DNA from 2 places in the Flavobacterium sp. AC274 genome. Region 2 is predicted to be linked to the other one. Evidence: riboswitches for the same ligand, from Rfam matches in the RefSeq annotation. Region 2 holds a riboswitch; the other holds the start of a gene.
The links. Region 2 has a riboswitch for cobalamin ahead of ACZZZT_RS16720 (TonB-dependent receptor). Riboswitches for the same ligand answer to the same signal wherever they lie in the genome.
Positions count from the first base shown of each region.

Region 1 (15,634 bases), 2.0 Mb from region 2:
ATTGGTTTTAAAAATTGCCAATTCAGAAGATTTTGGAGATTATACAAGCGGTTTAACACCTACTTATTTACAACAGGAATTCGTAACCAGTTACGGTGTTTTAGGAGAAACAAACGAACCTTTCCTGGCTACAGCGATATCTAAAATTACCGGTGTAACAGCAAAAAGAATTCAGGACGATAAAGAATTAGTTTTACCTTATTTTAGCGATTCCAAAAAAATAAACGGTGTAAGAAATGAAATGTATTTAGAAACTGCTCCAAAAGAATTTCTAAAAGCATTAAGATAAGAGATTAAAATAGATGATATAAAAAAGGCTTTCAGAAATGAAAGCCTTTTTTTCCAAAAAAATAAAAAAAATAAAGTAATAGATTATTCTGAAAATATCTTCCAGCTATTTTACTAGTTATTAAAGTAAAAACCGTTTGGCAATATCCCAACGCCAAGTTCGCTAGTAAGTGTTCCTGTTAAAGAATAGATGTACACTTTTCCAGGATCTTGATAATTTCCAGCATCTGCGATGTAGATATTGTCGTTTTTCACAGCAAAACCATATAGTGTACTAACTTTTGCAGCTTTAAATATCTCAGCAGTTGGTAATGCGGTAGAAGTTGTCGAAGTTGTATAAACATTACTGTCTACAGTATAATATATTTTACTGTTATTAATATCCATAAAACCAGGATGTGTTACATCTGGGAAACTAAGTGTTGATGCAATAGTATTGTTGCTCAGGTTAACTTTTACAATTTTACCTGCAGTTTCTGGTGCGGCATAAGAAGGTCTTCCATTGCATAAAACATATAAAGTTCCATTGTCTTTTACCAATGCACTTGGTACATCTCCAACTTCAAAGTTGGTTACAACTGCATTAGTAGCAGAGTTAATTACTGTTAATGAATTTCCTTGGCCATAACCACCTTTGTGTGCTACATACAGTTTTCCGGCATTTTCAATAATTTTTTCAGGACCTTCAATAACAGAAATTAATGAAGAACTTATAGTATTTGTAGCAAGATCAAGTACTGCTACATAATCATCTGTAGTAACCAGCGGATCTCCCCAGTTAGTGATATATCCTTTTCCGTTTGCAAAAGCAATAAATCTCGGATTGTTTAGATTTGTAGTTATTGTGGTAACGCTTTTAAAAGTATATCTGTTAACAACCTCGATTTTGTTTGATGCGTTTACCACTATATAAGCCAAATCACCATTAAAAACAATACATATAGGAGTATCTCCGATTACTTTTCCTGGGTTTGTTAATGAAAACACATTGTTTTCGATTTGTAAATCATCAGATAAATATGAAATAGAGCCGTTTGGAGTTCCAAAATTACCTTCGTTAACAATAAATAATCCGCCATCATAATCACCGCGTGCCTCTTGAGTATTGTCATCATCATTGCTACATGACACAAAAAATGCTGAGCTTACTAGGACAGCTAAAAATAGTTTATTGAATCTTTTCATGGTATTTAAAAATTAAGGTTTATGTATATAGAATAATTTCTTCCGGGCATTTGTCTGCTTGTAACAGGCTGGTAATTTTCGTTCCAAACATTTAGTACTTGAAATCCAAGTTTATAACTCTTCTTTTTGCCAAAATCATAGTCAACACCAACATTCCCAACGTTATAATCTTTAACCTTAGTTGCTGGATTATTAAAAGGTGTTGTATAGGCATCTCCGTTATATAAATACTGAAAATAAGACGAGAATTTTTTCCAATTGTAGGAGACAGATCCTGTCAGTTTATGGTAAGGAACGTATATCAATTGCTTGTAAATTAATTCACCTGCAATCAATTGTTCGCTTTCTGAAACTGTATAGGCGTACGTTCCGTTAATTGTAAAATTATTGTTTGCTATTTTTGGTTTCCATTCTAAAATTACTTCAGCACCGTAAGCCCTTACTTTGTCTGTATTTTCAGGAGACCACATATCTCCGCCGCCTTGTGAAGGAACCCAACGCAGTAAATTTTTAATAGAATTGTAATAAGCCGTTACTGATACTGAAAAATCTTTGGTAAAAAATTCATTGCCAATTTCAGCCTGATAAGAAGTTTCAGGTTTTAAATCAGGATTACCGCTTCCTTCCCAAAACAAATCATTATAAGTAGGCATTCTGAAGTTTTTTGAAGCATTTATTTTTACACGGTAAAAGTCAGTAAACTGATAACGTGTTCCAAACGAAAAAAGAAATGGATTTCCGTAATTGTCTGTTACTTCCTGACGAATACTCGCATTATAATCCCATTTGTCACTTAATGAATGACTTAATAATATACTCGCAGAGCCTATTTCTCTTTTTACGTTATCGATACTCGATCCATATCCTTTATTACGATTATAATCTACAATCGAGTTTAGTTTAATCTTATCATTTACATCAAACGCCAAATCATATTTTATAAGAGAAGTTTCAACTTTTCCGTAAGTGAATAATTCCGAAGTAATACTAGGATAGTATTTATATGATTCTCCAATATGAGCAATTTTCAATTTTGATGTAAAACGATTAAAAAGACTTTCCCATTCTAATAAATTTCGGGTATTAAAATCATCATATTTGGTTTTGGAACCATTAGGAGAAGTCAAAGAAAAATGACGTTCAGAATCGTAAAACTGGCTATAAGCCTTTAATGTGTTTTTAGAATCAATTTTATAACCAAAAGTGGTATTCATACTAGTATTATAGTATTCACCATTTGTGTTTCTCTGATTTGTATTGCCCGGATATTTAAAATCATTATCAGAACTGTTTCTGGAAATACTTATCTGAAGACTATATTTATCTGATGCAACGATAGTACGATAATTGGCGCTCAAAGTATTATAACTTCCTAAGCTAAAAAATACCTGATTTGAGAATTCCTTTTTAAATCGTAAATCATTATTTAGGTGAATACTTCCACCAATGGCACTGCTTCCGTATAGAACACTTCCGCCTCCGGCTTTTACAGTTATAGAATTGAAATCTCTTGTTCCGATAGTATTAAAATCTGCCTGACCTAAAAACTGGGAATTTATATTTATACCATTCCAGATAACAGCAGTTTGCGCTCCTGTTGTTCCTCTAAAAGAGGGAGCCGAAGTCATTCCCAAACCGTTTTCCTTAAAATAAATAACAGTATTATAGTTTAAAAGCGAAGTTAAGGAAGGCTGATTTTTATTGATAACAGAATCATTTAAAACCTGAACCGATTGTGAGCTGGAGTATTTTTTTAGATTGACATCAGAAACAATAACTTCCTTAAGTTTTGTAATAGAGTCATTTTGCGCCGAAATGAATTGGCACAACAACAGAAAACAAAATGCAAAACGTTTTTTTAAAGTCATAATTTCTAAACTCTTTTTCCCGAGAGCTCGATATTTGTTATAAAGGCAGGTCTCCTGGCTTGCGTCTTATTGTTTACCTTCCCACCCGCCGGGGCGAGCAGTGGTTTGTAGATAACAATAAGCATTCATTATAGAACTAAGCTTACAGTTGCGGGAACAGCTCAAGATTTATACTTGATTCCCTTTTAATGTGTTTAATTAAACACAACCTTAATTTGGCGCAAAGATAAAGTTAAAATCATCGAATTTTCAAATTTGTTTCACTTTTTATATCAAATTCTAAACAAAACGACCTTTAAAGTACTATTTTTATTACTTGTCCAAAATCTACTTTATTAGTAAAAGCATCTTTTAGGGGTAAAAAAGTATGATGGCATAAAATACTTCTAATTACGCCGGCATGTGAAATAATAACTATTGGCTGTTTTATTTCTTCTGAAATTTGATCTGATAAAAACTGACCAACTCTTTTATGTAATTCAACAAAAGATTCTCCGTTTGAAGCCGGAATATTAACAAAATCCTCCATCCACGGATTCAGTTGCTCGGACAGAATATCATTCCAGTTTTTCATTTCCCAATCGCCAAAATTCATTTCCATCAATCGTTTGTCTTCCTGATAAGAAATAGTTTTTATTCTTTTTTGAATGTGTTTTGCTAAAATAGAACATCTTTTCAACGGACTCGAAAATATAATGGCTTCAGCAGGTAATTGCGAAATGATGTTTTCGAAAACCAAATCAAAAGGTTCAGCAATAGCCACATCTGATTGTCCGTAACAAACTCCTTTTTCACAAATAGTTTCGGTATGGCGAACTAGATAAACTTCCATAAAAAAAGAATACTTAAATAGTAAATAACTTCACAAACCTGTTGCGTTGCGCCAAGACAATCTCCCGTATATCCATCAATCCATTTTTGGAAATAACGAGCCAAAAAATAACGGGTTAGAAAAACTGGAATTATCGCAAATAAAATTTTATACTGAAAAAAAGCAAGTGCCAACAAAGGAATTAATCCGAAGAAGAAAGCACCGAAAACTTCTTTCCAACTATGATTATTTGCGATTGGTTTACTTTTGCTCGAAGCATCATCACGCGAATATTTATGCGTAAAAATGATCGAAATTGCAGCTAAACGACTTAAAGAATGAGCCGAAATAAACAAAAGGAAAATAAGAAGATGAGCATTATCAGTAGTAAAAAGCAAAATGCCTTCTGAAAGTAATTTGAATTTTAATAAAAAAAGTAAAACTAAACCAATTGCCCCATAAGCGCCAATAGCACTGTCCTTCATAATGATCAGGATTTTTTCTTTTGTCCATCCTCCGCCAAAACCATCACAGACATCTGCAAAACCATCTTCGTGAAAAGCTCCCGTTGTTAAAACAGAAGTAATAATTGCAAAAATAACGGCAGTTTCTGTGGATAGAAAAAAGGAAAAAAGATAGAAAGTTAAAAAAGAAATGCTTCCAACAATCCATCCTATAAAAGGAAAGTAACGAGTAGCTTTATTTAAATATTCAGGATTATGATCGATGTTTTTGGGGCAGGGAATTCGGGTATAAAACATTAAACAGGTAAAGAAGATATGTAGTTCTTTTTTCATTGATATTTAGGTATATTATTTGGCTAAAGCCATTCTCATTGCAAACTTTATAACCCCAGATAAATCTGGGGGCTATTCAAAAAGATCATTAATGGATTTGTGTTAGAATTGATTTGGTTCAGATTTATTTGTTTTTACTTATTTCAAATTTTAATTCTCCAATAATCCCAGACAAATCTGGAGGCAATTCAATAGTAGATTGTCAATAAAGATTGGCAGAATGTTATTGAATTTAATTATAGGTTTCAATATTGAATAGCCCCCAGATTTATCTGGGGGATTAAATTTTATAATGGAAATGGCTTTAGCCAAATTCTATTTATTCAATATTTTTTGAAATCCAAATTTCATTATAAATTCATCATATTCTTCCTGAAAAGTTTTTTTCTTGTGATGAATTTCTTGATTTTTAATATAATCTCTCACTTTGTCAACAACCGATTCTGAAACCGAAACAGCAAAATATTCATCCTGCCATTCAAATCTTTCCTTTGTTAATTGATTTTTATTAATCCAAAAAGAAGATTCACCTTTAATCAATTGTATTATTTTTTTAATATTTTGTTCGACTCCCAATGAAATTAAACAATGACAATGATCTGAAAAACCATTTATAAAATCAATGTAAATTCCTTTTTCTTTTGCATTTTCTTTAATGTGATTCCAGACTTTCTGACGTAATTCAATAGAATCTAAATAAGGAAATCTGTTTTTTGTACTCCACACAAAATGGATGTAAACTTTAATAAATGGCATATAATTTTATTTTTAACTGAAAACTGAAACTGCTTTTATTTCCTACTAACCCCCGCACTTTCAAAACTAGCCATTTCATTCAAAAAAGCTTCGGCCGATTTTAAAATAGGAAAAGCAATCGCACAGCCTGTTCCTTCACCTAGGCGCAAATCTAGATTTAAAATAGGTTTTGCATGTAAATAATCAAGTAATTTTTGATGTGCTTTTTCGGCAGAACAATGGCAGAAAACAGCATTTTTATGAATATCAGCATTTATTTTCGAAGCGATTAAAAAAGCCACGCTGCAAATAAAACCATCGATCAAAATTATCATTTTATTTTCAAAAGCAGTTAACATTCCACTTGCCATTTGTATGATTTCAAAACCGCCAAAATAAGCCAATTGCTGCATTAATTCGGCTTGACCGGAATAATTATCAATTGCTTTTTGAAGTATATTTTGTTTTTGAAGTAATTTTTCAGCTTCAACTCCAGTTCCTTTTCCCACACATTCTTCAATAGAAAAACCAGTTAAAAGACTCATTAAAACCGAAGCTGTTGAGGTATTTCCAATTCCCATTTCGCCAAAACCAATGCAATTTGAATTTGTTTTTGCAATATCATCAACAATAGATTTTCCTTTTTCAAAACACAATTGTAATTCCGTTTCACTGATTGCCGGTGCGTGTAGAAACGATTGTGTTCCTTTTGCAATTTTAGCATTGATTAAATTAGCATTTGTTGGAAAATCGTAGTTTACGCCAGCGTCTACAATAGATAACTGAATATTATTTTGATTGCAAAAAACATTGATTGCGGCACCGCCTTCGAGAAAATTACCAACCATTTGGCGGGTCACATCTTGCGGATAAGCGCTTACACCATGATTTGCGATTCCGTGATCTGCGGCAAAAACCACAATGTTTGGGTTTGTAATTTTAGGATTTAAGGTTTCAAAAACCGTTGCCATCTGAAAAGCCAAAGTTTCTAAAGTTCCTAAAGAACCAACTGGTTTGGTTTTAGAATCTATTTTTTCCTGTAGAAGTTTAGCAAAGTCATTTTTGGCATCAGAATTTTTTGTTTTTAATTGAAAATCTAAAACACGACTTTCAACCACATTTTTGATTTCTTTGCAATCCGGAGCTTCCGATTTCTGCTTCCAGTGCAACTGCTGAAGCATCGGCTGATTGTTGTAATTCGTTGCCGGTTTTCCAATGCAGAAATAGCCCAAAGGCTCAATATTTTCAGGTAAATCAAGGATTTTTTTAAACTGATAATAGTTCAGGATCGAAACCCAGCCCATTCCGTAACCTTGTTCTGTAAGCGAAAGCCAAATATTTTGTGCAGCACAAACCGAACTAAACTTTACCGCCTCATTACTGCCAACAGTTCCAATAGTAAACTGATTTAAAACAGATCTGTCATACGCAATAATAAGTCCGATTGGAGCTTCTTCAATCGCTTCGAGTTTTAACGATCTGTAATGTTCTTTTTGTTCCGGATTATCGGTGAGTTCTTCGGCTTTTTTATTATAATCTAAAAATAATTCTTTAATAGCACTTTTTACTTCTGCCGATTTAATGATGAAATATCTCGTAGCATCCGTCAATCCAACCGAAGGCGCCCAATGTCCGGCCTGCAAAGCTTTTTCGATTACTTCGTCAGGAACTTCATCGGTTGTGAAATGTCGGGTATCGCGGCGGGATTTTAATATATCATCTAAATGGCTCATAATTTATAAAATTACAATTTTTAAATTCCAAATATGTGGGAAATTCCAATAAAAAAATCCAAATTCCAAAAAAAGGAAATATTAATACAATTTGAAAATTTAGTACATAAGTAAAGATAAACTATAGCTTTGGAATTTGGAATTTTAAAAATTTGGAATTTATTTTTAGAAATTATAACCCCTTAATCTTAACCGGAATTCCGGAAACCATCAAAATAACTTCATCTGCTTTTGATGCCAAAAACTGATTCATCCAGCCTTGCAGTTCTGTAAATTTTCTTCCAATGTGAGTTTCTGCATGAACGCCCATTCCAATTTCATTGGTTACAATAATAAATATTGTATTTTCCTGACTGGCAATCGAAAGGAATTCTTTTTTGGCTTCTTCGAGACTTAAATTTACATCATAATTAGTATCGACAAAAAAGTTCGTCAGCCAAAGCGTAACGCAATCAATCAGCGCTACTTTTCCTGAAAAATCAATTTCACTAATATATTTCTCTTTTTCAATATTAGTCCAGCGTTCGTCGCGTTCTTGTTGATGGCGATCAATTCTATTTTGAAAATCAACATCCCATTTTCTGGCTGTTGCTACATAAATTGGAGATTCGGAAAGCTGCAAAGCCAGATTTTGCGCATAAGTGCTTTTTCCTGATCGTTCACCGCCGGTAATTAAGTAGATCATTTTTTAAATTATGAGTTGTAAGTTTTGAGTTATGAATTATTGTGGCGTTCCCCAAGGGTCGGGCTATACGCTTTATCTTTTATTTTTTTAAAGAAAAAAATAAAAGGATGCCGCTTCTATCCCTAACGCAAAAGACCAATTAGGTTTTTAAGAAATGAATATGAACTAACATTTTATAATTAACAATTAATAGGGGCAATGCCGACAGTTGTTACCACAGCAATTTCCTCTTTTTAAATGAAACCATGTTGTAAAAACATAATTGCCGTTTTCAATATAAAAATCAACATCCTCGATTAGTTTTTCTGTTTTTGGTAAAGATAGTGCTTTATTTTGTAGTGCTTTTTGGGGAGTCATAGTTTCGATATAAGCGTCTATTTTGTCAATACAAGCTTCTTTAAAGCAATCCGGGCAGAGGCAATCTCCACCATCAGAAAGATTAAAAATAGGAGGGTAGTCGTTACACCAACATTTGTTTTCAACAGAAATATCTCCGCAACTAAATGCAGAGTCGCAACTCGAGCAAATTTTGGTTTTTGTGGTATTCATAATAGTAGGTAAAGATAAATTTGGTTTTTGTAAGAATAAAGGTAAATAAAAAATTTATAAATTGCGTTACCTTTGTCCTCATTGAAAAATTTCGATTGTGAATCGCCGTGATTCAAATTTGAATAATAATAAGCAATAACGATACCATATTTCAAAATATATAACCTACATATGAAACATTTATTTCCAAAAACTATTTTTGTTTTATCATTTTTTCTTCTGGTTGGATGTAAAAAAAATGAAGCTCCGGAGATTGTAAAAACTGAAATTCCCCAAAATAGCATAGAGTTTGCTTCCGGACTTTCAATTGTAAAACACGAAGGGTATTCTGTGGTTACAGTTATAGAGCCATGGCCAAATGCGAATGCAAAATTCACTTATATTTTAAAAGAAAAAGAAGCAAAAGTACCAGATAGTCTGCAAAAATATACCACAATAAAAGTGCCTTTAGAATCTGTTGTTGTTACATCTACTACAAATATTCCGTTTTTGGAAATGCTTGATGTTGAAGACAAATTAGTTGGTTTTCCTCATACTGATTATGTTTCTTCAGAAAAAACAAGAGTTTTAATTGATAAAGGTTCAGTAAAGAATGTAGGGCAAAATGAAAAATTGAATATCGAGCAACTAATAGAATTGTCGCCGGATCTGATTATAACTTTTGGGGTAGATAACAACAACCCAATGTTGGATAATTTGAAAAAAAGCGGTTTAAATGTTTTTATTCAGGCCGATTGGATGGAACAATCTCCGCTTGGAAAAGCAGAATGGATTAAACTTTACGGTGCATTGTTTGGCAAGGAAGATAAAGCCAAAGAATTGTTTGATAAAATTGTTGAAAGCTACAATCAGGCAAAAAAATTAGTAGCAGATCAGCCGGCAACTTCAACTGTTTTGTATGGTTCTATGTATCAAGATCTTTGGTATGTAGCCAAAGGAAATAGCTGGGTTGCACAATTTATGAATGATGCCCATGCCAATTATTTATGGGCCGATTTAAAAGGAAGCGGAAGTGAAGGTTTATCTTTTGAAAAAGTATTAGACAAAGCTAAAACTGCTAATTTCTGGATTGCTTCAGGCTCATTTAAAACATTGGAAGAGTTCGGAAAAAGCAATCCGCATTACACACAATTTGATGCTTTTACGTCTAAAAACGTATATACTTTTGAAGGTAAATTTGGAGCAACTGGCGGAACAGTTTATTATGAATTGGCACCAAGCCGACCGGATTTAGTTTTAAAAGATTATATCAAAATTTTTCACCCTGATTTATTGCCAAGCTACGAATTTACCTTTGCCTCTAAACTAAATTAAGATTCATTGATAAATTCAAAGCGAAATATAATTCTGTTTTTTGTACTTGGTTTAGTGCTATTATTTATGTTTTTTCTGGACATAAGTTTAGGATCAATTACAATTCCGTTTAAAGAAGTATATACCAGTTTAACAGGTGGACAAGCCAGTAAATCAACTTGGGAATATATCATTATTAATTACCGTTTACCAAAAGCTATAACAGCCTTTTTGGTTGGTGTAGGACTGTCAATTAGCGGTTTGCTGATGCAGACATTATTCAGGAATCCATTAGCCGGACCAGATGTTTTGGGTTTGAGTTCGGGAGCAATTTTGGCTGTTGCGATTGTTATTTTGGGTGCAGAATTTTTGCCTTCGTTTTTAAATGCTATTCTTTTATCACCATACGGACTTGTTATTGCCTCAACATTAGGCAGTGTTTCGGTTTTGCTTTTGGTTTTATTGGTTGCGCAGCGATTGCGAAATACAATGGCGATTTTAATTGTCGGACTCATGTTTGGCAGTTTTACAAGTGCAATTGTGGGTGTTTTAACCTATTTTAGTTCGGCAGAACAATTGCAGAAATTTACATTTTGGTCATTGGGGAGTTTGGGAAACCTTTCCTGGACATCAATTTCTGTTTTGGCTGTTTGTGTTGGTATTGGTTTGCTTTTAAGTGCCGGAAGTATTAAGCCATTAAACGCCTTGCTTTTGGGTGAGAATTATGCTAAAAGCATGGGTTTGAATTACAAAAAAGCCCAGCTAATCATCATATTTGCGACAAGTATACTGGCAGGAAGCATAACAGCTTTTGCTGGTCCGATTGCCTTTATTGGTCTCGCAGTTCCGCATATTGCAAAGCTTACTTTTCAAACTAGTAATCACGCCGTTTTATATTGGAGCACGCTTTTTTATGGCGGAATAATTATGTTGTTTTGTGATATCGCTTCGCAATTACCCGGATTAGAAACCACTTTGCCAATTAATGCAATTACATCTATCATTGGTGCTCCGGTTGTAGTTTGGTTATTAATGCGAAAAAGAAATTTTCAGTAAATTATTTGGAACACGGATTACGCGGATTAAACGGATTTACGCAGATCATTTTAATCTATGTGAAAAAACTTAGCAATTAGTATTTCAGAATCTTAGCATCTTAAAAAATGAGCAGTATTATCTTATCAACTTCAAATCTAAATATTGGTTATAAAACCAAGAAAGCGATTGTGACTATTGCTGAAAATTTAAATTTGAATTTATCCTCAGGAAAACTAATCTCTTTGATTGGTGCAAATGGAATTGGGAAATCTACTTTATTGCGAACAATTACAGGAATTCAACAACCGTTATCAGGAAATGTTTTTTTGAACGAGAAAAATATCAATACTTATAATCCTTTAGAATTGGCTCAGAATTTAAGCGTTGTTTTAACCGAAAAGTTGCCGTCAAGTAATCTTTCTGTTTTTGAGTTAGTTGCTTTAGGACGTCAGCCATACACCAATTGGATTGGCACTTTAACCCCAACTGATATTGAGAAAGTTCAGGAAGTCATGCAATTGACTCAAATTGAACATTTGGCTACAAAAAGGCATTACGAAATTAGCGACGGACAATTACAAAAGGTTTTAATTGCGAGAGCGTTAGCACAAGATACTCCGTTGATTATTCTTGACGAACCTACAACACATCTTGATTTGTTGCATAAAGTTTCGCTTTTTAAATTATTGAAAAAGCTAACACACGAAACTCAAAAATGTATTTTATTTTCTACGCACGATATAGATCTGGCGATTCAATTGAGTGATGAAATGATTATTATGACGCCGGAAACTGTCGTTCAGGATCAGCCTTGTAATTTAATTTCCAACGGAAGTTTTGCTACTTTGTTTAAAGATGAGCATATTGTTTTTGATGCTGAGAAAGGGAAGTTTATTGTAACCTGATTCGTTCCTGCAAGGTTTTCAAAACCTTGTAGGTGTAAAATTTAAAGGTTATAAAAAAATGTAATACCTACAAGGTTTCGAAAACCTTGCAGGAAATTGTCTTTTTAAGGTTCGATTAAACGTTTAAACAAATAAACGATTAACCTTTTAACCCAATCTGTCTTTTAGCCTCCCCAACTACAAAAGCCACAGAATTTGCAATATTAAAACTGCGTATTAATTTCGACATCGGAATTGTTAAATGATTTTCGAAACGATCCAAAACTTCTTTGCTTAAACCAACGCTTTCTTTTCCGAAAACCAGCCAGTCACCGTCTTGAAAGTCAGTTTCCAAATATGATTTTTCAGCATGAGAACTCATTAAGAATACACGTGATTGATCTGGAATCTGCGCAATCCATTCTTCTATATTTTGATATTCGGTTACATCAAGATGAACCCAGTAATCCAAACCTGAACGTTTAAGGTTTTTATCGTTTATAACAAAACCAAAAGGATGAATTAAATGCAGTCGGCTTTCGGTTCCCACGCATAATCTTCCAATATTTCCCGTATTATTTGGTATTTCAGGTTCTACAAGAACAACGTTTAGCATTATCGTTTATTTGTTAATTTGTTTAATCGTTTATTTGGGAATTATCTAATTCTCAAATTGACACATTATCTAATTTAAAATCGGGAACTTCTAAAACTTCTCCGGCTTTTAGGTTTTGCAAATATACATTTCCTATTCTAACCCGAACTAATCTAAGTGTAGGAAAACCAACAGCCGCAGTCATTTTTCGAACCTGACGAAATTTACCTTCATTTACAGTAATTGAAGCCCGGGAAGTCGGTCCATGTCTCTCATCTCTGATTTTTTTTGCTCTTGGTCCAAAATCCGGAATTTCGGTAACGATAAATGCAGAGCAAGGTTTTGTTGTGTATTTTCCACCTTCAAAACCAATTTCAACACCTTTTTGCAATTGTTCGATCGCTTCAGTAGTTATTATTCCATCAACTTGTACATAGTATTCTTTATCTACTTTTTTGCTTCTTATTTGCTCGCTGACTTTTCCGTCGGTAGTTAGCAAAAGTAATCCTTCAGAATCTTCATCTAAACGCCCAATTGCCATAGTTCCTTCCGGGAAATCATGCAATTCGCCCAGGAGTTTTTTCTTTCTTTTCAATTCATAAATAAATTGACTCAAATAACCATAAGGCTTAAAAAGAATAAAGTGTTGATGCATGTTTTATTTTTTGCAAAGATAGTTTTGTTTCATATTCATTAAAAAAATAATACTAGAATAAACTAAAAGCAATGTTAAACCATTTAGTTTTAAAATTTAGAATTCGTAATATTATATAAGAACTTTAAAAAAAATGATATGGGAACTAATGATTTAGGCTCTAAAAAAATAAATGGAGTACAAAAAAATATAGACGAATCTAAAGGAAAAAATATTTCGCACGATGGAAAAGCCGACGATGCCAATTTGAGAAAAGAAGTTGTAGCAGATCAGGACGGAAATAAACAAGTAGTAGAAAGAGCGCGAAATGAAAATGAAGACATCAAAAAAGTCAAAGGTGATGTAGATCCAAATAATGCCAATGCAAACCGTGGGGTTTCATCTGAAGAAGAAGCAAAAAAAACAGTTGAAAACAAAGATCGAAATTCTGATATTACGCCAAATCGTTATCCTAATTCAGATCCGGAAAGCCATGAAGATCGAGGCAATATGAAATTGGATGAAGATTAACATTAAGAAAAAAATGATGATTTACATGATTTTAATGTGAAATAACATTTGATTATGATAAAGTCTTAATCTTATTGTAAACTCTGGTTTTATTATGGTTAGCGGTTAAGATCTTCGTAAATTGTTGCTACAAATTTAAATATTAAGAATATGTCACTTTTAGAAAACAAAGTAGCTTTTGTATCAGGTGGTGGTTCAGGAATTGGACGCGCTGTTGCAGAATCCTACGCTCGTGAAGGAGCAAAAGTAGTAGTTTCGGATATTAATGTTGAACACGGTGAAGAAACCGTAAAAGTTATAAAAGATGCAGGAGGAGAAGCCTTTTTTGTAAAAGGCGATTCGTCTAGCGCAATCGACAATAAGCACATGGTTGAAGTAGCGGTTTCAAAATACGGCCGACTTGATATTGCGTGTAATAATGCAGGAATGGGTGGACCTGCAAAACCAACCGGAGAATACGAACCGGAGGCTTGGGATAAAGTAATCGCTTTAAATTTAAGTGGTGTATTTTATGCTTGTCGTTATCAATTAGAACAAATGGAGAAAAACGGCGGTGGAAGTATAGTAAATATTGCTTCTATTCACGGTCAGGTTGCGGCGCCATTAAGTCCGGCATATACAGCATCTAAACATGGAGTTGTTGGTTTAACTAAAAATATTGCTGCCGAATATGCACAAAAAAATATTCGTTGCAACGCCGTTGGTCCCGGTTATATAGAAACAGCTTTATTGAAAGATAATCTGAATAAAGAGGCGATGACTGCCATTGCTGCAAAAGCTCCAATGAACCGTTTAGGAACTGCCGAAGAAATAGCAGAACTTGTTACTTTTTTAAGTTCTGAAAAATCTTCTTTCACAACCGGAAGTTATATTATTGCCGATGGTGGATATACGGCGATTTAAAAATCAGTTTTTATATTATTAGGAAGCTGTCTGAAATTCGGGCAGCTTTTTTTATTGGCTAAATTTTAAATTAAAAGCTAATTTTCTTGTTAAAAAATAAATGGTTTAGAAAATAATACAAGATGAAAGGGATTCTATTTGCTTACAGAATACCGAATGAATATATGAATAGTTTGGTTTTTGGTACTGTATGTTTGCAAATAACCTTACAATTTGTTTAAGTTATTGCAATATTCCCTTAACTTTAAAAACTTAAATTTGATCTCTAAAACCCTATTTTTTAATCATATGAAAAACATTTACTCGTTACGTCATTTAATGACTTTTTTAAGTTTTTTTGTTGCTTTACAATAGTCGCACAGACAATGCCGGCTCTATCGCCACTACCTTATCAGGAAAATTTTGAAAACTGGTCCAGCACTTCAACAGAATTTATTTCAGGATTAAAAGGTTGGAACTTAGGAACAAATGCGACTGGGACAACTGAATTTGCGACATCTTCAACTTTTACAGATTATACCACTATATTAACTGGGAGAGGAGCAAATATTAATTCAGGAGGTTTCTATAATTATGTAGGTAAAATTGGTTTTTTAAACACAACAAACCTTAATCTTGCTCTGGGTTTGGCTTTTTCAACCGATGGGCTGACTGACGTAAAAGTTCAATACGATATTATGACCATACGAAATCCGTATGATGCAAGTAACACAAGGATTAATGAAATGATTTTGCAATATAGAGTGGGATCAACAGGAGATTTTAGTTCAATTGCAGGAACAGAATATCGTAATAATATGGAGAATCAGACAGGAACAAACGTTTTTCTGCCGCAAAATTCGCTAAAAAGAAAAATTACACTTCCTGCCCAATGTAATAATCAGCCTGTAGTTCAGATAAGATGGGTTTCAAAACAAGTTTCGGGAGGTGGCGGACGTCCATCTTTTGCAATTGATAATATTGATGTTAGAAGTGATAATACTGCTCCGGTTACTGTTGCTGGTTATCCTAAAACAGACAATGTCTTATCTTCAGGTTTCGATTTTATCAGTAAAATAAACGAAAGTGGAAAAACATATTACGTCTTGCTTCCGGGCGGAAGTTC
Region 1 is NZ_OZ409852.1:1,690,976-1,706,609, forward strand. Features, by position in the region: gene ACZZZT_RS07845 (S41 family peptidase) at 1-289, shown strand, start outside; gene ACZZZT_RS07850 (YncE family protein) at 403-1,473, opposite strand; gene ACZZZT_RS07855 (TonB-dependent receptor plug domain-containing protein) at 1,479-3,341, opposite strand; cobalamin riboswitch at 3,369-3,569, opposite strand; gene cobC (alpha-ribazole phosphatase) at 3,637-4,173, opposite strand; gene ACZZZT_RS07865 (adenosylcobinamide-GDP ribazoletransferase) at 4,158-4,949, opposite strand; gene tnpA (IS200/IS605 family transposase) at 5,265-5,705, opposite strand; gene cobT (nicotinate-nucleotide--dimethylbenzimidazole phosphoribosyltransferase) at 5,741-7,417, opposite strand; gene cobU (bifunctional adenosylcobinamide kinase/adenosylcobinamide-phosphate guanylyltransferase) at 7,590-8,102, opposite strand; gene ACZZZT_RS07885 (DUF5522 domain-containing protein) at 8,289-8,651, opposite strand; gene ACZZZT_RS07890 (ABC transporter substrate-binding protein) at 8,823-9,965, shown strand; gene ACZZZT_RS07895 (iron chelate uptake ABC transporter family permease subunit) at 9,972-11,000, shown strand; gene ACZZZT_RS07900 (ABC transporter ATP-binding protein) at 11,108-11,887, shown strand; gene ACZZZT_RS07905 (tRNA (cytidine(34)-2'-O)-methyltransferase) at 12,027-12,482, opposite strand; gene ACZZZT_RS07910 (pseudouridine synthase) at 12,535-13,116, opposite strand; gene ACZZZT_RS07915 (hypothetical protein) at 13,255-13,626, shown strand; gene ACZZZT_RS07920 (SDR family NAD(P)-dependent oxidoreductase) at 13,777-14,529, shown strand; gene ACZZZT_RS07925 (T9SS type A sorting domain-containing protein) at 14,895-15,634, shown strand, end outside.
Region 1: it holds a riboswitch for cobalamin, as region 2 does, so the genes downstream of both, ACZZZT_RS07855 (TonB-dependent receptor plug domain-containing protein) here and ACZZZT_RS16720 (TonB-dependent receptor) in region 2, are expected to answer to the same signal.

Region 2 (15,634 bases):
TTAATTTTTAGTAATTTCAAAAATAAGCTATTTGATGCTTTTGATCTAAAGTAAAAATACCTGTTTTGATCTACAGTCTATTTACTTTTTTGCTTTTCTAGTTTCAGTTCAATAAAGTCATTCCAGTTTCCATCTTGAGTCTGAGCGTACCAATTACCTGTTATTAAAGTGCTTTGATCATTAATGTTTCCTGTAAACTTCAAATTTTTTCCTTCGATATTAAATTCATTTTTTACTAACGAACTTGTCATTATTCCATCTTCACCTTTTGAATCAAAATATTGTGTTTTAGCCTTATCCATTGAGTTTTGTAACTTAAAGATTTCAAATGTTTCACTAATATCGTTCCCCATTTTTACTTTTGCTTTATGCAAAATATAATTTCCATCAAGTATTAATTCGTAACTGTCAATACCGTTTAATTCCAGATTTTCATGACCTGATTTTATATTTCCACTGGTTTTCCATATACCAACAAGTCTTTTAAAATTGCTATTTTCTATCTTATCCATTTTTATTTCTTTTTACTATTACCAATTTACATAATTAAATAAAATATGTAATATGTTGATTTGTATTTAATTGTGTAACAAAAAGTTAAAATATTGAAACAAATAAAACTTACATCTAAGTAAATTTGAGAAAGCTTTATATAAATTTAAAAAATTACATTATGAAAACTATATTCAAATTCAAATTATTAGTGTTTGTTCTTTTAATGGCACTCACTTTTTCTTGTAAAACAAATTCTGCTTCAGGAACTTCTACAACAACAGATTCTGATGCTATAAAAGCAGGAGACAGCACATCATTAAATTCCGGAACAAGAGGCACAACTCGAAGCAATGAAGGTAATGAAGACGGAGATCCAGCTCCGGGAGACAGAGAAACCCCTAAAAAATAGCATTTTTTGCTAATTGAAACAAAACAGATTTAAGTTTTATAAAAAACTCCATTTAGTATGGAGTTTTTTTATTTTGAAAATTTCTTAATTCATTTTAATTTTTAAAAGTAATGGCTGTATGTCTACATAGTTATAAGCTAATTTTCTTTATTTTTGTTAAGGAACTTATCAAAATTATGGAGCATTTACGTAAACATATAGAAGCAATAACACCAATTACCGATGAAGAATTTGAATATATCAAATCTTTTTTTCTGTAAAAAAAGTACGTAAACACCAATATTTAATTCATGAAGGAGATGAGGTGAAATATGATTTTTTAGCCATATCCGGTATCTATAAAGTTTTTTATCTGGATAATCAGGGCAAGGAATATATTGTTCAGTTTGCTCAGGAAAACTGGTGGATGTCTGATTATTATGCTTTTTTTAAACAGCAAAAAGCAGAAATGTACATTGAATGTCTTGAAGAAGGCGAAGTGATTTGTTTAACACTCGACTCAAGAGAAAAATTAGCAGCTGATCTTCATCAGATGGAACATTTTTTCAGAATAAAACTCACCAATGGATATGTTGCTTTACAACAAAGAATTAAATTGCTTTTATCCAGTAATCCGCAACAGCGTTATGAAGAGTTTGCCAAATCATATCCAAGTCTGTTGCAAAAAATCCCAAAAAAATTAATTGCTGAATATCTGGGAGTAAGCCGCGAAACATTAAGTCGATTATACCAACATTCGTAGATAATTTTTTGATCTAAAATAAATCATCAAATGGAATCAGGAGCAGAAATACTTTTAAAATCAGTTAAGGAAATTTGTCCTGATATTACTGATGATGAGCTTTTTCTGTTTGCTTCAAAACTTACAATTGAAGAATTAAATAAAAAAGATTTTTTTGTTCCTATCAACAAAGTTCAAAAAGCAATTGGTTTTATTGCCAATGGCTTAGTGCGCTCTTCTTTTATCGACAATGATGGAAATGAAATCACCGTAGGTTTTTATGCCAAAGGTGATTACGCAACGCATTATCCTGCTTTTATAACACAACAGCCAAGTAAATATTCGATTCAATGCTTAGAACCAACCACTATGGTCTGCATTTCATATGAAAATTTGCAATGGATCTATGAAAACTTATCGGGCTTTGAAAAATATGGAAGATTAGTTGCCGAAGAAATTTTAAAACGTCAGCAGGCTCGTATTGAAAGTTTCATATTTCAAACTGCCGAAGAGCGTTATCTCGATTTTATAAAATGCCATTCAGATTTGTTTAACAGAATATCCGTATCTCATCTTTGCAGTTTTTTGGGAATTGAAAGACAGTCACTTACAAGAATTCGTCAAAAATTAGCCCATAAATAGTTTTTGACACATTTGTGTCAGGAGTACCTTTTGATTATTTAAAATCTTTGCAGTGTCAAATTAAATGAAACTGCAATGAAAACGAATATCTTACTTATACTAGGGCATCCTTCTGAAAATTCTTTTTGTAATGCATTATTAGACGCTTACAGAAAAGGAGTAGAAACTACAGGAGCAAACTGTAAAACGATTTATATCTCTAAATTAAATTTTGATGTAAATCTTTCTGACGGATATAAAAACGGAGAAACTTTAGAACTCGAAAAAGATTTAATCCAATCACAGGAACTTATCTTGTGGGCAGATCACGTTGTTTTGTCTTATCCAAACTGGTGGGGTTTCATGCCCGCTATTACCAAAGGATTTATAGACAGAATTCTACTTCCGGACTTCGCATTCAAACATCACTCAGGAAAAATATTTCCCGAAAAACTCTTAAAAGGAAAAAGCTTAAGACTCCTCGTTACGATGGACACACCAAAATGGTGGTTTTACCTCATTTATCGTGCATCACAATATCAAATTCTCAAAGACATTGTTTTTGGCTACGTGGGATTTGATCCTGTCAAATTTTCAACTTTTGGTTTTATGAGAAAATCAACAGAAAACCAAAGAAATAAGTGGTTGAAAAAAGTAGAACAATTAGGAAAAAAGCTTAAATAAAATAATCAACTATTAAATTAAACATCATGAAAAATTTAGCAAACGGGCACACAGTTGCTCAAATCAATCCAACAAAAGGTTTTAGAATTCACTTATTGGTATTTGTATTAACGATTCCGATCATTTGGGCAATATGGTTTTTTACAAACAGAACTTATTTATAGCCATTATGGCAAACTTCAGCATGGGCTGTGGGTTTACTGTTTCATTATTTGGGCGTTTTTATTTTCAAAAAGAAAAATCATTAATCTGAAATTATTGAAAGTGATTTCGATCACACATTTTTAGTGATTTGCCTCATTGGCGCGAGGCTGATTGTGGTAGTAATTTTGGTTTATAATTAAGATCATTATCAGCAAGTAATCTTTAAAAATAATAATCCTTAAACATTTAAAATTATGACAGCAAAAACAAATCTCTCTATTTCTCAAAGAGCGTTAGTAATTTTTACAACGTTGTTTATGTTAGCAAGTGCGTTTGCAAGCGCACAAACTTCAACTAAACCTGAAGAAAGTGTTATAGTGGCTAAAATTACTCGTTACGAGGTAAAGAAGGAATATCTGCAAAAATTTGAAAAAGCTATAAGAGACTATGTTCTAAAATCGCTTTCAGATGATAGTAATATTATGGCAGAAGCTTATTTTGAACAAGATAATCAATCAGTTATTTGGTTATTCGAGCGTTGGACAAATCAAAACAAACTGAATAAATTCAGGAAAAATTCAGAGTCAAAAGCAGTAATACAATTAGAAAACTCTGCATTAGCAAAGCCTGAAAAGGTAATCAGCGTAAAAGATTTAGAACCTATTTCTAAGCAAGAATGGCGAAGAGCCAGCAAAGCAGAAGATAAGCAATTAACCATTATGCTTTTTGTGGATGCAAAGGCAGGCACAGAGGAAAACTTCAAAGCTGTTTATCACATTGCAATGCCAGAATTTCGAAGCGAACCGGGCGTAGTAACTTATCAGTTATCTCAGTTAGATAATGATAAAACCCAGTTTGTGACTTTTGAAAAATTTAGAAGTAATGAAGCTTTTCAGTATCATCTCAATTTTCCGCCCATTCAACCTGTACTTGATTATCTCAATACGAGTATAAAAAAGCAGCCTTTTCAGGACGGAATTCACAACCTTATCGAATTTGCACCGCTTATTCGTGAATAACAATTTTAAACAGAACAAGTAACAATTAAATCTAAAGAAAAATGAAAACAAGTAAACAAATCATTGTAGCAAGTATAGTAAGTCTATTTGCACTATCAAACGCAGAAGCTCAGGTAACAGTAAAAACTAAAGAAATGAAAACAAATTATTCTAATGAGTTAGAAGTTGTAAATCAATTATCTACTCAATCGGCAGTGGTAAATATGCCCGTAACAAAATTATTGAATGCACCAGGAAACGAAGCCTTAAAAGCTTTCTTTTTACTCCTGTAAAAGACAAAACGGTTCTTAAAGGAAAAAAATAGCTGTTCTTGTAGCAGACGGTTTTGAGGAAATTGAATTGACAGGTCCAGTTTGGTATTTTAAAGAATTGGGAGCAGAGGTAGAGATTATTTCTCCAAAATTCAATCCGGCTCCTGAAAGATACGGGCTTGCATTTCCTGAAATGTCAAAAACACATGTAATGGCTATTCAGTACTTACAGCCAGTGGGCTGGATAAAATTTGACCGCACGGCAGATCAGATTAAAGTAAGTGATTATGATGCTGTATTTATTCCCGGTGGAGCCTGGAATCCGGATAATCTTCGCTATGATAAAGATGTGATAAAATTTATTCAGGATTTTAATAAATCAGGAAAATTAATTGCAGCTATTTGTCACGCTCCGGTAGTATTGGCATCTGCTGATATTTTGAAAGGAAGAAAATTAACAGGTTACTGGAACATTCAGTCAGATTTAAAAAATGCGGGCGGAATCGTTTTAGAAGAAACCGTTGTAACTGACGGAAACATTATCACAAGCAGACATCCTATTGATGTAGCAGATTTTTCAAGAGCTGTTGAAAGCTGGTTGATTAAAAAATAATTTCAAGAGATTTGATAGTGAAGAAACAGCTTTTTCTTCACTATCAAATCATTAAAAAAATACAATAATAGATTTCAAATTAAAATTGAATATGAAAACAGATATATTTAAGCCGGCACAGATTGGCTCTTTAGAATTAAAAAATCGTATTGCAATGGCACCAATGACAAGAGCAAGAAATGAAGATGGTATTCCCAACGAAAATAATGTTCTCTACTACAAGCAACGCGCAGGAGCAGGATTGATTGTAACAGAAGGAACAGCAATTTCTGCAACAGCAAAAGGAGTACTTTACATTCCGGGATTGTATACACCACAACAAATTGAAGGCTGGAAAAAAGTAACCAATGCGGTACATAAAAAAGGAAGCATTATATTTTCTCAATTGTGGCACGTGGGCAGGGTTTCTCACACTTCAAATCAACCAAACGGAATCGCGCCCGTTGGTCCATCAGATATTCAGGCAAAAAATACTTCGGCCTGGGGATATAACGAAAATGGTATTGAAGGTTTTGTAGCAGCATCAAAGCCCAAAGCACTTTCGTCAAACGAAGTAAAAGATGTTGTAAACGATTTTGTAAATGCTGCAAAAAATGCAGTTGAAGCAGGATTTGATGGTGTAGAAATTCATGGCGCAAATGGTTATTTGGTAGAGCAATTTTTAAATCCTTTTGTAAACAACCGCACAGATGAATATGGAGGAAGCATTGAAAATCGTTCCAGATTTTTATTAGAAATTATTGATGCCACTATCAAAGCTATTGGAAATGAAAAGACAGGCATCAGATTAACGCCATACGGAGGTTTGGGAGATTTGCCTCATTATGATGAAATAGAAGCAACGTATCAATATTTAGCCAAAGAATTAAAGAAAAGAAATATAGTTTACATCCATTTAATGGATCAGCAATCTAAAGGAAGCCATGCATTGCCAGAGGGTTTTATAGAGCGTTTTCGTTCCTGGTATGATGGTTTAATTATTCTTGCCGGCGGAATGACCAGAGAAAAATCTGAGGAGCTTATCGATGCGGGAACAATTGATATTGCGGGATTTGGAGAACCGTTTATCTCTAATCCGGATTTAGTAGAACGTTTGGAAAACAACTGGGAATTAACGCCGCCAAATCGTGATTTGCATTATGGATTAGGAAATCACGGTTATATAGATTGGAAAACTTATAAAGAGCCGGCAACAATTTAAATCTGAATAAAAGCGGTAACAGAGACAGTTTTGTTACCGTTTATTAACGTTGAAATTTGCTTTATTTAGGTTTGAAATTTAATCCGGATATTGTTATTGATTAATTTTTTAAACTTAACATTCTGTATTACTTTTGATTAGAATAGTATTTTTTATTTATGAAGAAGTTTAAAATTTCTAAAAGATAAAGGAAAAGTGCCTTGAAATTCATCAATATCTAGTTATATGGAATTGCCTAAGATACCTTTTTATGAAAAATACAGTCTCATTTTTAAAGCAATTGTTGCTGGTGGAGCAATGGGTTTGCTTTATACCGCAGTTAGTAATGCCGGAGCAGATTATCAATATCTAAAACTTTTGCCCGGTACCATTATTGGAATTTCTATTGGTTTTATTGTAATTATTTTTGAGAAGACACTTACTCATCTAAATAACTATTCCTTTTTGGGAAGTATGATTTTAAAAGCACTTATTTATAGTTTCTGTATACTATTGTTTTTGCTTTTTTTCGTGATTGTTTTTGCAGAGATTTTGGGTCATCTTACCTATCAGGAAGCTTTAAGTAAATACATTAATAATCGTCTTTTTGAAGATTTTATCTTTTCGCTTGGTGCATCAATTTTCCTGATTTTGTTTTTAGAAATTAGCAGTTTGTTAAGCAACCGATTTTTTTCTAATTATTTTACAGGTCGATATCATCGTCCGATGCAGGAAGAGCGAATTTTTATGTTTGTCGATGTCAAATCATCCACCACAATGGCAGAAGAGTTGGGAGATATTCTGTATAGCAAATTACTTCAGGATTTGTTCAACGATTTTACCGATGCCATTTTGGCTTCACGTGCAGAGGTTTATCAATATGCCGGAGACGAAATTATTCTGACCTGGAAAACAGCAACGGGTTTAAAAGACCAGCGGTGTTTGTATTGCTTTTATCTTCTTAAACAATGTATTAAAAACAGAAATGAATATTATTTAAAAACTTATAATAGGATTCCGAAGTTTAAGGCCGGAATGCACATTGGAAATGCTGTAACAACCTGGGTAGGAAAAGTAAAAAAAGAAATTGTTTATCATGGAGATCTTCTTAATACAACGTCAAGAATTCAATGCAAATGCAATGATTTTAATCATGATTTTGTTATTTCTGAGGCCATAAAAGAAGCTCTGCCAAAAGATTTACCTGTAACTTATATGCATCAGGGAGAAATACTTTTAAGGGGAAAGGCGCAACCAATGAAACTTTATACTGTTGATTTTAGTATTGACGAAATTTATTAGTCTGCCTTAATATTGTATTAGAAATTATTATTTAAAAAATTAAAATTATGAAAGCATTAGTTATTGGTGCAACAGGCTCAACGGGAGAATTTCTGGTTGATGAACTTTTGGCAGATAAAAATTACGAATCTGTTACCATTTTTGTAAGAAGAGCAACAGGTAAAAAGCATCCAAAACTCGTAGAAGAAATTGTTGATTTCTCCAACATAGACAATTATAAAGATTTGATTGTAGGCGATGTCATTTTTTCGTGTTTAGGAACGACGCTCAAAGCAGCAGGATCAAAGGAAAATCAAAAGAAAATAGATTTTGATATTCCTGCAACATTTGCAAAATTAGCCAGAGAAAATGGCGTTTCCTCTTTTGTTTTGTTATCTGCTTACGGAGCTACTTCAAAGAGTAAAGTTTTTTATTCGAAGATAAAAGGAGAACTCGAAGACAGCATTGCAGAGCTCAATTTCCAACAGTATATTATTTTTAGGCCAGGATTGCTTTTAAGGGCAAATTCTGATCGTTTTGGAGAATATGCCATGGCAAAAATATTAAAAGCAGTTAACTCAATTGGCTTATTTAAAAAGTTCAAACCCCTGCCAACTGATTTGCTGGCCAAGAAATTAGCAAAGGCACCAACAGTGCTGCCTAAAGGCACTTCAATTATCGAACTTGATAAAATATTCAGTTTTGCCAATATGTAGGACAAAATGTAAATTAATACATTCATACTTATTTTTATAAAGATAGTTATATCTTTGCGCCAGATTTTGGTCTATTTTTCTTAGAAAAAAATAGTTAAAAGGGAATCAGGTGTAAATCCTGAACAGACCCGCTACTGTAAGTTCTGTATAAGTCTTTAAACGTTACCAATGCCATTGTCCCGATCTCGGGATGAGAAGGCTGTTTAAAGATGGAACAAGTCAGGAGACCTGCCACAATCACATAGTTTAAGACTTTCGTGGAATAAAGTTGAACAACAATAAACGGACCTGTCATTTTATGGCGGGATTCTTTCTTATTGCTTTTTTGATTATTACATCCCGAAGTTTATTTAATTAAATAAGTGATGTATAATACAAAAAAAATACTTTTATTCATTGTTCTGTTATCTCCTGTTGTACTTCATTCTCAAGTATCTAATGATAGCTTGCGCGTTTTAAAAGAAGTAATTTTAAAAGGAAAACCCTATCAGGAAGTAATTCCTGTACAAAACCTTTCGGGAGTATTGCTTGAAAATCTCGCCAGTCATAATGTTGCAGATGCACTTCGTTATTTTGCCGGAACTCAAATTAAAGATTATGGCGGTCTTGGCGGACTAAAAACCGTTGATGTACGCAACATGGGTACACATCATGTGGGTGTTTTTTACGATGGGATTCAATTAGGCAATGCCCAAAACGGAGTTACAGATCTGGGAAAATACTCGCTAGACGACATGGAATCCCTAACCATGTATAACGGGCAAAAAAGTGAAATATTTCAGTCTGCAAAAGACTTTGCGGCCGCTTCAACTATTTATTTAAGAACAAAAAGACCTGTTTTTTTAGAGGCTAAAAAAACAAATGTATTAGTGCGTTTCAAAACAATGTCTATCAATTATTTTGATCCGTCTTTTAGATGGGAACAAAAGTTGAGTGACAAAGTTAGCCTGAGTGTAAGTTCTGAATACATAAAATCGAATGGGCAATATAAATTCAGGTACAAAAGAAATAATCTGGACGGAACTGTGGCTTATGACACCACTGCAACCCGACACAACAGCGATATAGAAGCACTAAGATTTGAATCCGGTCTTTATGGAAAAATAAAAAATGGTTCGTGGGATGCAAAAGTATATTATTATGATTCTGACAGAGGAGCTCCCGGCGCTATTGTCGAAAATAAATTCTCAGACGGTTTTAGGCAATACGACAAGAATTTTTTCTCGCAAGGAACATTTATAAAAGACTTTACCAATAAATATAAATTTCAGGCAAAGGCAAAATATGCCTACGATTATACACATTACGTGGCCAGAGATACTACAAATGTGCTTGGTGAAACCGTAACCGAAGGAGCGCAGTCAGACGATAGTTATTACCAGCAGGAATATTACTTCTCGGCCGTAAATATGTACAGTATTTTGCCAACCTGGGATATTTCGCTTTCTACAGATTTTCAATACAACAGATTAAATGCAACCAGAAAAGGAATTAAAACTTTGTTTTCTTATCCACAGCGTTATACAGCATTGTTTTCTCTCGCAAGTTCTTACAGGGTAGGCAAATTTAAAGCTTTAGGAAGCGTTGTTGGTACACACGTGCATGAAGAGGTTCGATACAATGCAAAAGCGCCTGATAAAACAGAGTTTACTCCGGCATTATTTCTCGGATATACACCTTTTGCAGCTTACGATTTTAATCTTAGAGCATTTGCAAAACGCATTTTCAGAATGCCCACTTTTAATGATTTATATTATACAATGGTTGGTTCAAGTACTTTAAGACCTGAATATATGAACCAGTATGATGTTGGGTTTACTTATAATTTACCTGTTAAGGAAAGCTTTTTTGACAAATTTTCTATTCAGGTCGATGGATATTACACCAATACAAAAGACAAAATAATCGCCGCTCCAACAGGAAATTTGTTCCGATGGATGATGACCAACATGGGGCAGGTAAAAGGCCACGGAATAGAATCTGTTATTAATATGGGGATGCATATTAATAAATTGAACCTTGTTGCAAATCTAACTTATACGTATTCTGAAAGTCGCGATTATACCAAATTTGGAGGCTTGGAATTGTCTTCTTACGGCGATCAGATTCCGTACACACCCTGGCATAGCGGGTCTGGAATACTAAATGCCAATTATGAATCGTGGAATTTCAACTATAGTTTTATCTACGTCGGAAAGCGATATAATGGCAATGTAAACAACATCAGAATCAACGAAGTACAGCCTTGGTACACACATGATCTATCGGTACAAAAAGCATTTGCAATTCATAATTACAAATTAAAAGGAACGGTAGAACTCAATAATGCACTCAATCAGCAATATGAAGTGATTTACAATTATCCGATGCCGGGTCGTACACTAAAATTTATAATCAGTATTGAGCTATGAAAAAGATAACCGCAAAATTAGTACTCCCTTTATTTATAGCCCTTGCTTTTGTTTCGTGTAGAGAAGAAGAAACCATTTTTCCATCTTCGGATGTAAGTGTTGCTGCACCCAGAAGTGATGGCAATATAGAAGGTTTTTATCTTCTAAACGAGGGAAATATGGGAATGAACCGGGCAAGTATAGATGTTTTTAATTACAGAACAGGAAACTATACAACCGATATTTACTCAGAACGCAACCCGACAGTCGTAAAAGAATTAGGCGATGTTGGAAATGATATTCAAATTTATGGCAACAAGGTTTACGCGGTAATAAATGTTTCTAATAAAGTAGAAGTCATAGATAAATGGACGGCAAAACGCATCAGGAAAATTGATATTCCCAATTGCCGTTATGTAACTTTTTATAAAGATAAAGCATACGTGAGTTCCTATTCAGGTCCAGTTGCTATTGACCCTAATGCAGAAATTGGTTTTGTTGCCGAAATTGATACCACATCATTAGAAATTAAAAGAAAAGTTACAGTAGGATACCAGCCCGAACAAATGGTGGTGCATAACGGTAAACTTTATGTTGCTAATTCCGGAGGCTATAGAGTTCCTAACTACGACAGAACAGTTTCTGTAATCGATCTTGAAACTTTTACCGAAATAAAGAAAATAGACGTAGGTATTAATCTCTACGGTATGCAAATAGACAGCAGAGGAGATATTTATGTGAGTTCAAGAGGGGATTATTACAATACGCCATCCAATCTTTTTGTAATAGATACCCAGATCGATGAGAAAAAAATGCAGTTGGATCTTCCGGTTTTAGGAATGTGCCTTGTCGACGATTTACTTTATTTCTACAGCGTTCAGTGGAGTTACCTCACCAATAGCAACAAAATTACTTACGGGATATTAGACACCAAAACCAAGAAAATTATTACCGATAAAATTATTACCGATGGCACAGATAAGCAAATCATGATTCCCTATGGACTCCAGGTAAATCCCGAAACCAAAGAAATCTACATCACCGATGCCCAAAATTATGTAGTAACAGGATATATCTACTGTTTTACCCCCGAAGGAAAATTAAAATGGAAAACTACAGCAGGAAATATTCCCGCACATATCGCTTTTATAACCAAAAAATAAAACCAGAAACATGTATTACAGATCTTTAAAACATTTAAAGTTATTACTGCTTTTTTCTTTGCAACAGTAATCTTAACCAATTGTTCTGACAGCGATAACACACAGCCAGATAAAGAACAAGTTGAAAACAATGAATATAATGCATCGCGTTTTGCGATAGTGTCTTTAAGTTCAAAAGTAAGTGTTGGCGCAGATGCTACTTACAGTTGGACGGCAGTAAATGTTTCTTCAGAAAATTACTCTTTGACTAATAATAGCTCAAAAGAAGCATTATTTGCAGCAACAGAAGTTGGGACTTATGAATTTATAGTTACCATCAATGACAAAGGAAATACAAAAACAGAAACAGTTAAGGTTTTTGTAAGTGCAGAAGCTAAAGAATTAAAAAACTACATCGCAAAAGTATTCGAATTTAAACCGGCTCCGGGACAATTTGTCAATGATCTTCCTGTGGCAAATGATGGCGACACGACGGAGAGAATATTAAGCAGAGCCAATTCGTATCTGGCAAAGAAAAACGGAGATCTTATTTCGCTTGGCGCATTTGGCGGTTTTATTGTTTTTGGGTTTGATCACACAATTGTAAACCTTAAAGGAAAGCGTGATTTTAGAGTTCTGGGCAATGCTTTTTGGGCAGATGCCAATCCGAATCTGAATGCAGAATTACGTGGCGGAAGCAGTGAAGCGGGCGTTATTATGGTTTCTTACGACAAAAATAAAAACGGACTTCCGGATGATGAATGGTTTGAAATTGAAGGTGGCGGACATAAAATGGCTAAAACAATTCATAATTATGAATTAACCTATCACAGACCGGATCCAAACAAAACACCTGTTCCGGGAGGCGGAACCGGAACCGTACTTTTTACAGATATGGAATACATTTATTGGACAGATAATCAGGGTAAGAATGGTTATTTGGCACAAAACAATGCTTACAATCATTCATTGGATTATTGGCCGAAATGGCTTAAAGATCAGGAAACAATCACTTTTAAAGGAACGCGATTACCCGATAATGCTGTAGATGAAAGCGGAACCGGAAGTTATTTTGTTCAGTATGCTTTTTTATACGGTTACGCAGATAACGCACCAAATGCCGATGATGATTCAGGAATAGACATTAACTGGGCCATAGATAAAAGCGGAAAGAAAGCAGAACTTCCCGGAATTGACTTCGTAAAAGTTTACAACGGTCTTAACCAACAAGCGGGATGGCTGGGAGAAACTTCAACAGAAATAATGGGTGCAACGGATCTTCATCTTTTAGGAGAAAATATCCCTACACGATAAATCAAACAGTATCAGAACCAAAATTATTATATCAGAAATTATGAAAAAAATGTTACCCATTTTTTATTGCTTGTCTTCGCATTTGCGTTTATCGGATGCAGCAGTGATAACGATAAACCGGATGAAAATGCCAATGTAATTGAAATTACGCTTCAGGAAAAATATGAAATTCCAACATTTACGGTTTTAGATATTGCAGCTTCTGATGCCGGAAGTACTGCTAAATACGAGTGGATCATGACAAAAAATCCTGTTAACCAAGTAACAGATTCTATTGTTGGAAACTCAAAAGATTTAAGATTCACAGCGATTTATGCAGGTTCTTATGAATTTACTCTGAATGTTACAGCGGCAGAAAAAAAGGAAGCAAAACGACAACTGTAACCGTTACAAACGAAACTTCAAATTACAATCCTTACATAACAAGCATTTTTGATTTTGATCCCGCACCAGGCATGTTCGCCAACGATTTGTATAAAGATGGCAATTCTAAAGAAGACGTAATGAAAACGGCTTTGGGCAGAATCAACGAAACCAGTGTAGGTTACCCATTAGATTTGGGAGGTTTTGGAGGTTCTATAATTGTTGGTTTTGACCATACTGTTGTTAATGTGGCAGGAACCGAAGATTTTAGAATATATGGAGGAGATGTATCAAATCCAACATCATCTAAAGCAAATCCGCCGGCACCGGGATTGATTTATGTGGCTTATGATAAAAATAAAAACGGAAAACCCGATGCAGACGAATGGTATGAAATTATTGGAAGCCAGCACTCGAAAGCCAATACAATTAAGAATTTTAAAGTTACCTACCATAAAAAAGCTGCAGGAGAACCTTTGGTAACATCGAGTGCTCTTTTCTTAGATTATGAACATGTTTTTTGCGAAAACAATCAGGAAGAAACCTACTATTTGGCTAGACCAAGAGCTAAAAAGGAATTTTACCCTTTATGGGCAACACAAACTACAGTTACTTATGAAGGCCTGAAACTAGATGTAGATTTTGAAACCGCACGTGCAGGTCAGACTACTTTGTGGAATTCTACTCCTCCGGAATGGGGATATGCAAATGCAATTAACCCGAATATTGATATTGACTGGGCAGTAGATAAAGACGGAAATAAAGCCAATCTTCCGGGAATCAATTTTATTAAAGTAGTTAACTGTGTGAGTGAACCAATGGGACTTTGCCAGCAGCAATCTTCAATGGCGACTGTATTTGCAGGAGCAGGAGACCTTCATATATTAAAAAAATACAATCTAAAAAAGCAAATAAGTAAGACCATGAAAAAGTATTTAAAGTATAGTTTATTTCTAATCGCTTTTGTTTGTTTTTACGCGTGCAGCAATGACGATCCAAAGCCGGAAGAAGTTATTGAAGAACCTGTTAAAGACCCAACAATTACTATAAAATTAGCTTCAGATTTTGCAATAGAACAATATAATGTTACAGAAATAACTCCGGAAGTAGTAATCGAAAATGGTGACGGAAAAACTGCCAAATACCAATGGTCAGTAAAAGTTTCTGATAAAGATGGTGTTGCAAAAGATTCTGTCATCGGCGACAGCAAAACTTTATTATTTATTACACCAAAAGCAGGTGATTATGTGTTAGATCTTACGGTAACAGTAGACAAAATTGTAAAGCAGGCTTCCACTAAAGTTACGGTTTCAGAAACCGGAAAATCATATACAGCAAAAGCATTAACACTTGTAGATTTTTTACCAGCACCAAGCTTTAGTGTAGCGAGTTACACTACAAAAGAAGAAGCTTTTCAGCAAACTCAGGCAACTATAAAAGAAGGCGGTTCTGTTTATTTGGGAACATTTGGAGGATATATTATTACAGCGTTTGACCACACAGTTGTTAACGCTTATGATAAACGTGATTTTACTGTTCAGATGGCAACAGGAACTACTTCGATTAAATATTCTCCCGTAAGTATAGCCGTAGCTTATGATGCAAATAAAAACGGAATTGCTGATGAAAACGAATGGTATGAAATAGCAGGAAGCGAATATTATAAAGCTACAACAGTTAAAAATTACGAATTAACTTATCATAAACCTGATGCCACGGCGAGCCCGGTAACCGGAACAGCAACCTGGCAGTATGATACATCCTATCTTCCGTGGACAGACAACCAAAACGGATCTGGTACAATTACGAAAACCAATAATCGCAGACGAGTTAATTATTATCCGGTATGGGCAGCAGATACTTATACTTTAAAAGGAACAAAAGTAGCTATACCGGTAAAAGATGTAAGTGATGGTGCCGGTACAGCTTATAACGTTGGAACTTTTGAATGGGGTTACGGTGGTATTAAAGATCCATCAATAGACATCAGCTGGGCAGTTGATAAGGATGGAAAAAAAGTGCATTTACCGGGAGTTGATTTTGTAAAAGTATATGTGCCAACATTTACAACATTGGGAGCTGCAGATTTATTAACGAGCGTTTTTCAGGAAGTATCGGATTTAAATTTTCCAAAGAAGTAATTATTAATACTGTTGAATTTGAGATAATTAAGAATGAATATTAATCCATAAATTTTATAAATCATGAAAAAAGTAGTTTATTTTTTGACATTCGGTTTGATGTTGGGATTTTCGTCCTGTAGTAGCGACGATGATGTTTTAGGCAGCGAA
Region 2 is NZ_OZ409852.1:3,725,993-3,741,626, reverse strand. Features, by position in the region: gene ACZZZT_RS16780 (hypothetical protein) at 78-512, opposite strand; gene ACZZZT_RS16775 (hypothetical protein) at 674-904, shown strand; gene ACZZZT_RS16770 (Crp/Fnr family transcriptional regulator) at 1,209-1,646, shown strand; gene ACZZZT_RS16765 (Crp/Fnr family transcriptional regulator) at 1,677-2,267, shown strand; gene ACZZZT_RS16760 (NAD(P)H-dependent oxidoreductase) at 2,343-2,930, shown strand; gene ACZZZT_RS16755 (hypothetical protein) at 2,957-3,094, shown strand; gene ACZZZT_RS16750 (putative quinol monooxygenase) at 3,329-4,093, shown strand; gene ACZZZT_RS16745 (hypothetical protein) at 4,135-4,365, shown strand; gene ACZZZT_RS16740 (DJ-1/PfpI/YhbO family deglycase/protease) at 4,394-4,957, shown strand; gene ACZZZT_RS16735 (alkene reductase) at 5,049-6,158, shown strand; gene ACZZZT_RS16730 (adenylate/guanylate cyclase domain-containing protein) at 6,384-7,439, shown strand; gene ACZZZT_RS16725 (NAD(P)H-binding protein) at 7,487-8,134, shown strand; cobalamin riboswitch at 8,185-8,384, shown strand; gene ACZZZT_RS16720 (TonB-dependent receptor) at 8,500-10,545, shown strand; gene ACZZZT_RS16715 (DUF5074 domain-containing protein) at 10,542-11,687, shown strand; gene ACZZZT_RS16710 (PKD domain-containing protein) at 11,847-12,980, shown strand; gene ACZZZT_RS16705 (PKD domain-containing protein) at 13,047-13,364, shown strand; gene ACZZZT_RS16700 (hypothetical protein) at 13,436-15,484, shown strand; gene ACZZZT_RS16695 (DUF4465 domain-containing protein) at 15,548-15,634, shown strand, end outside.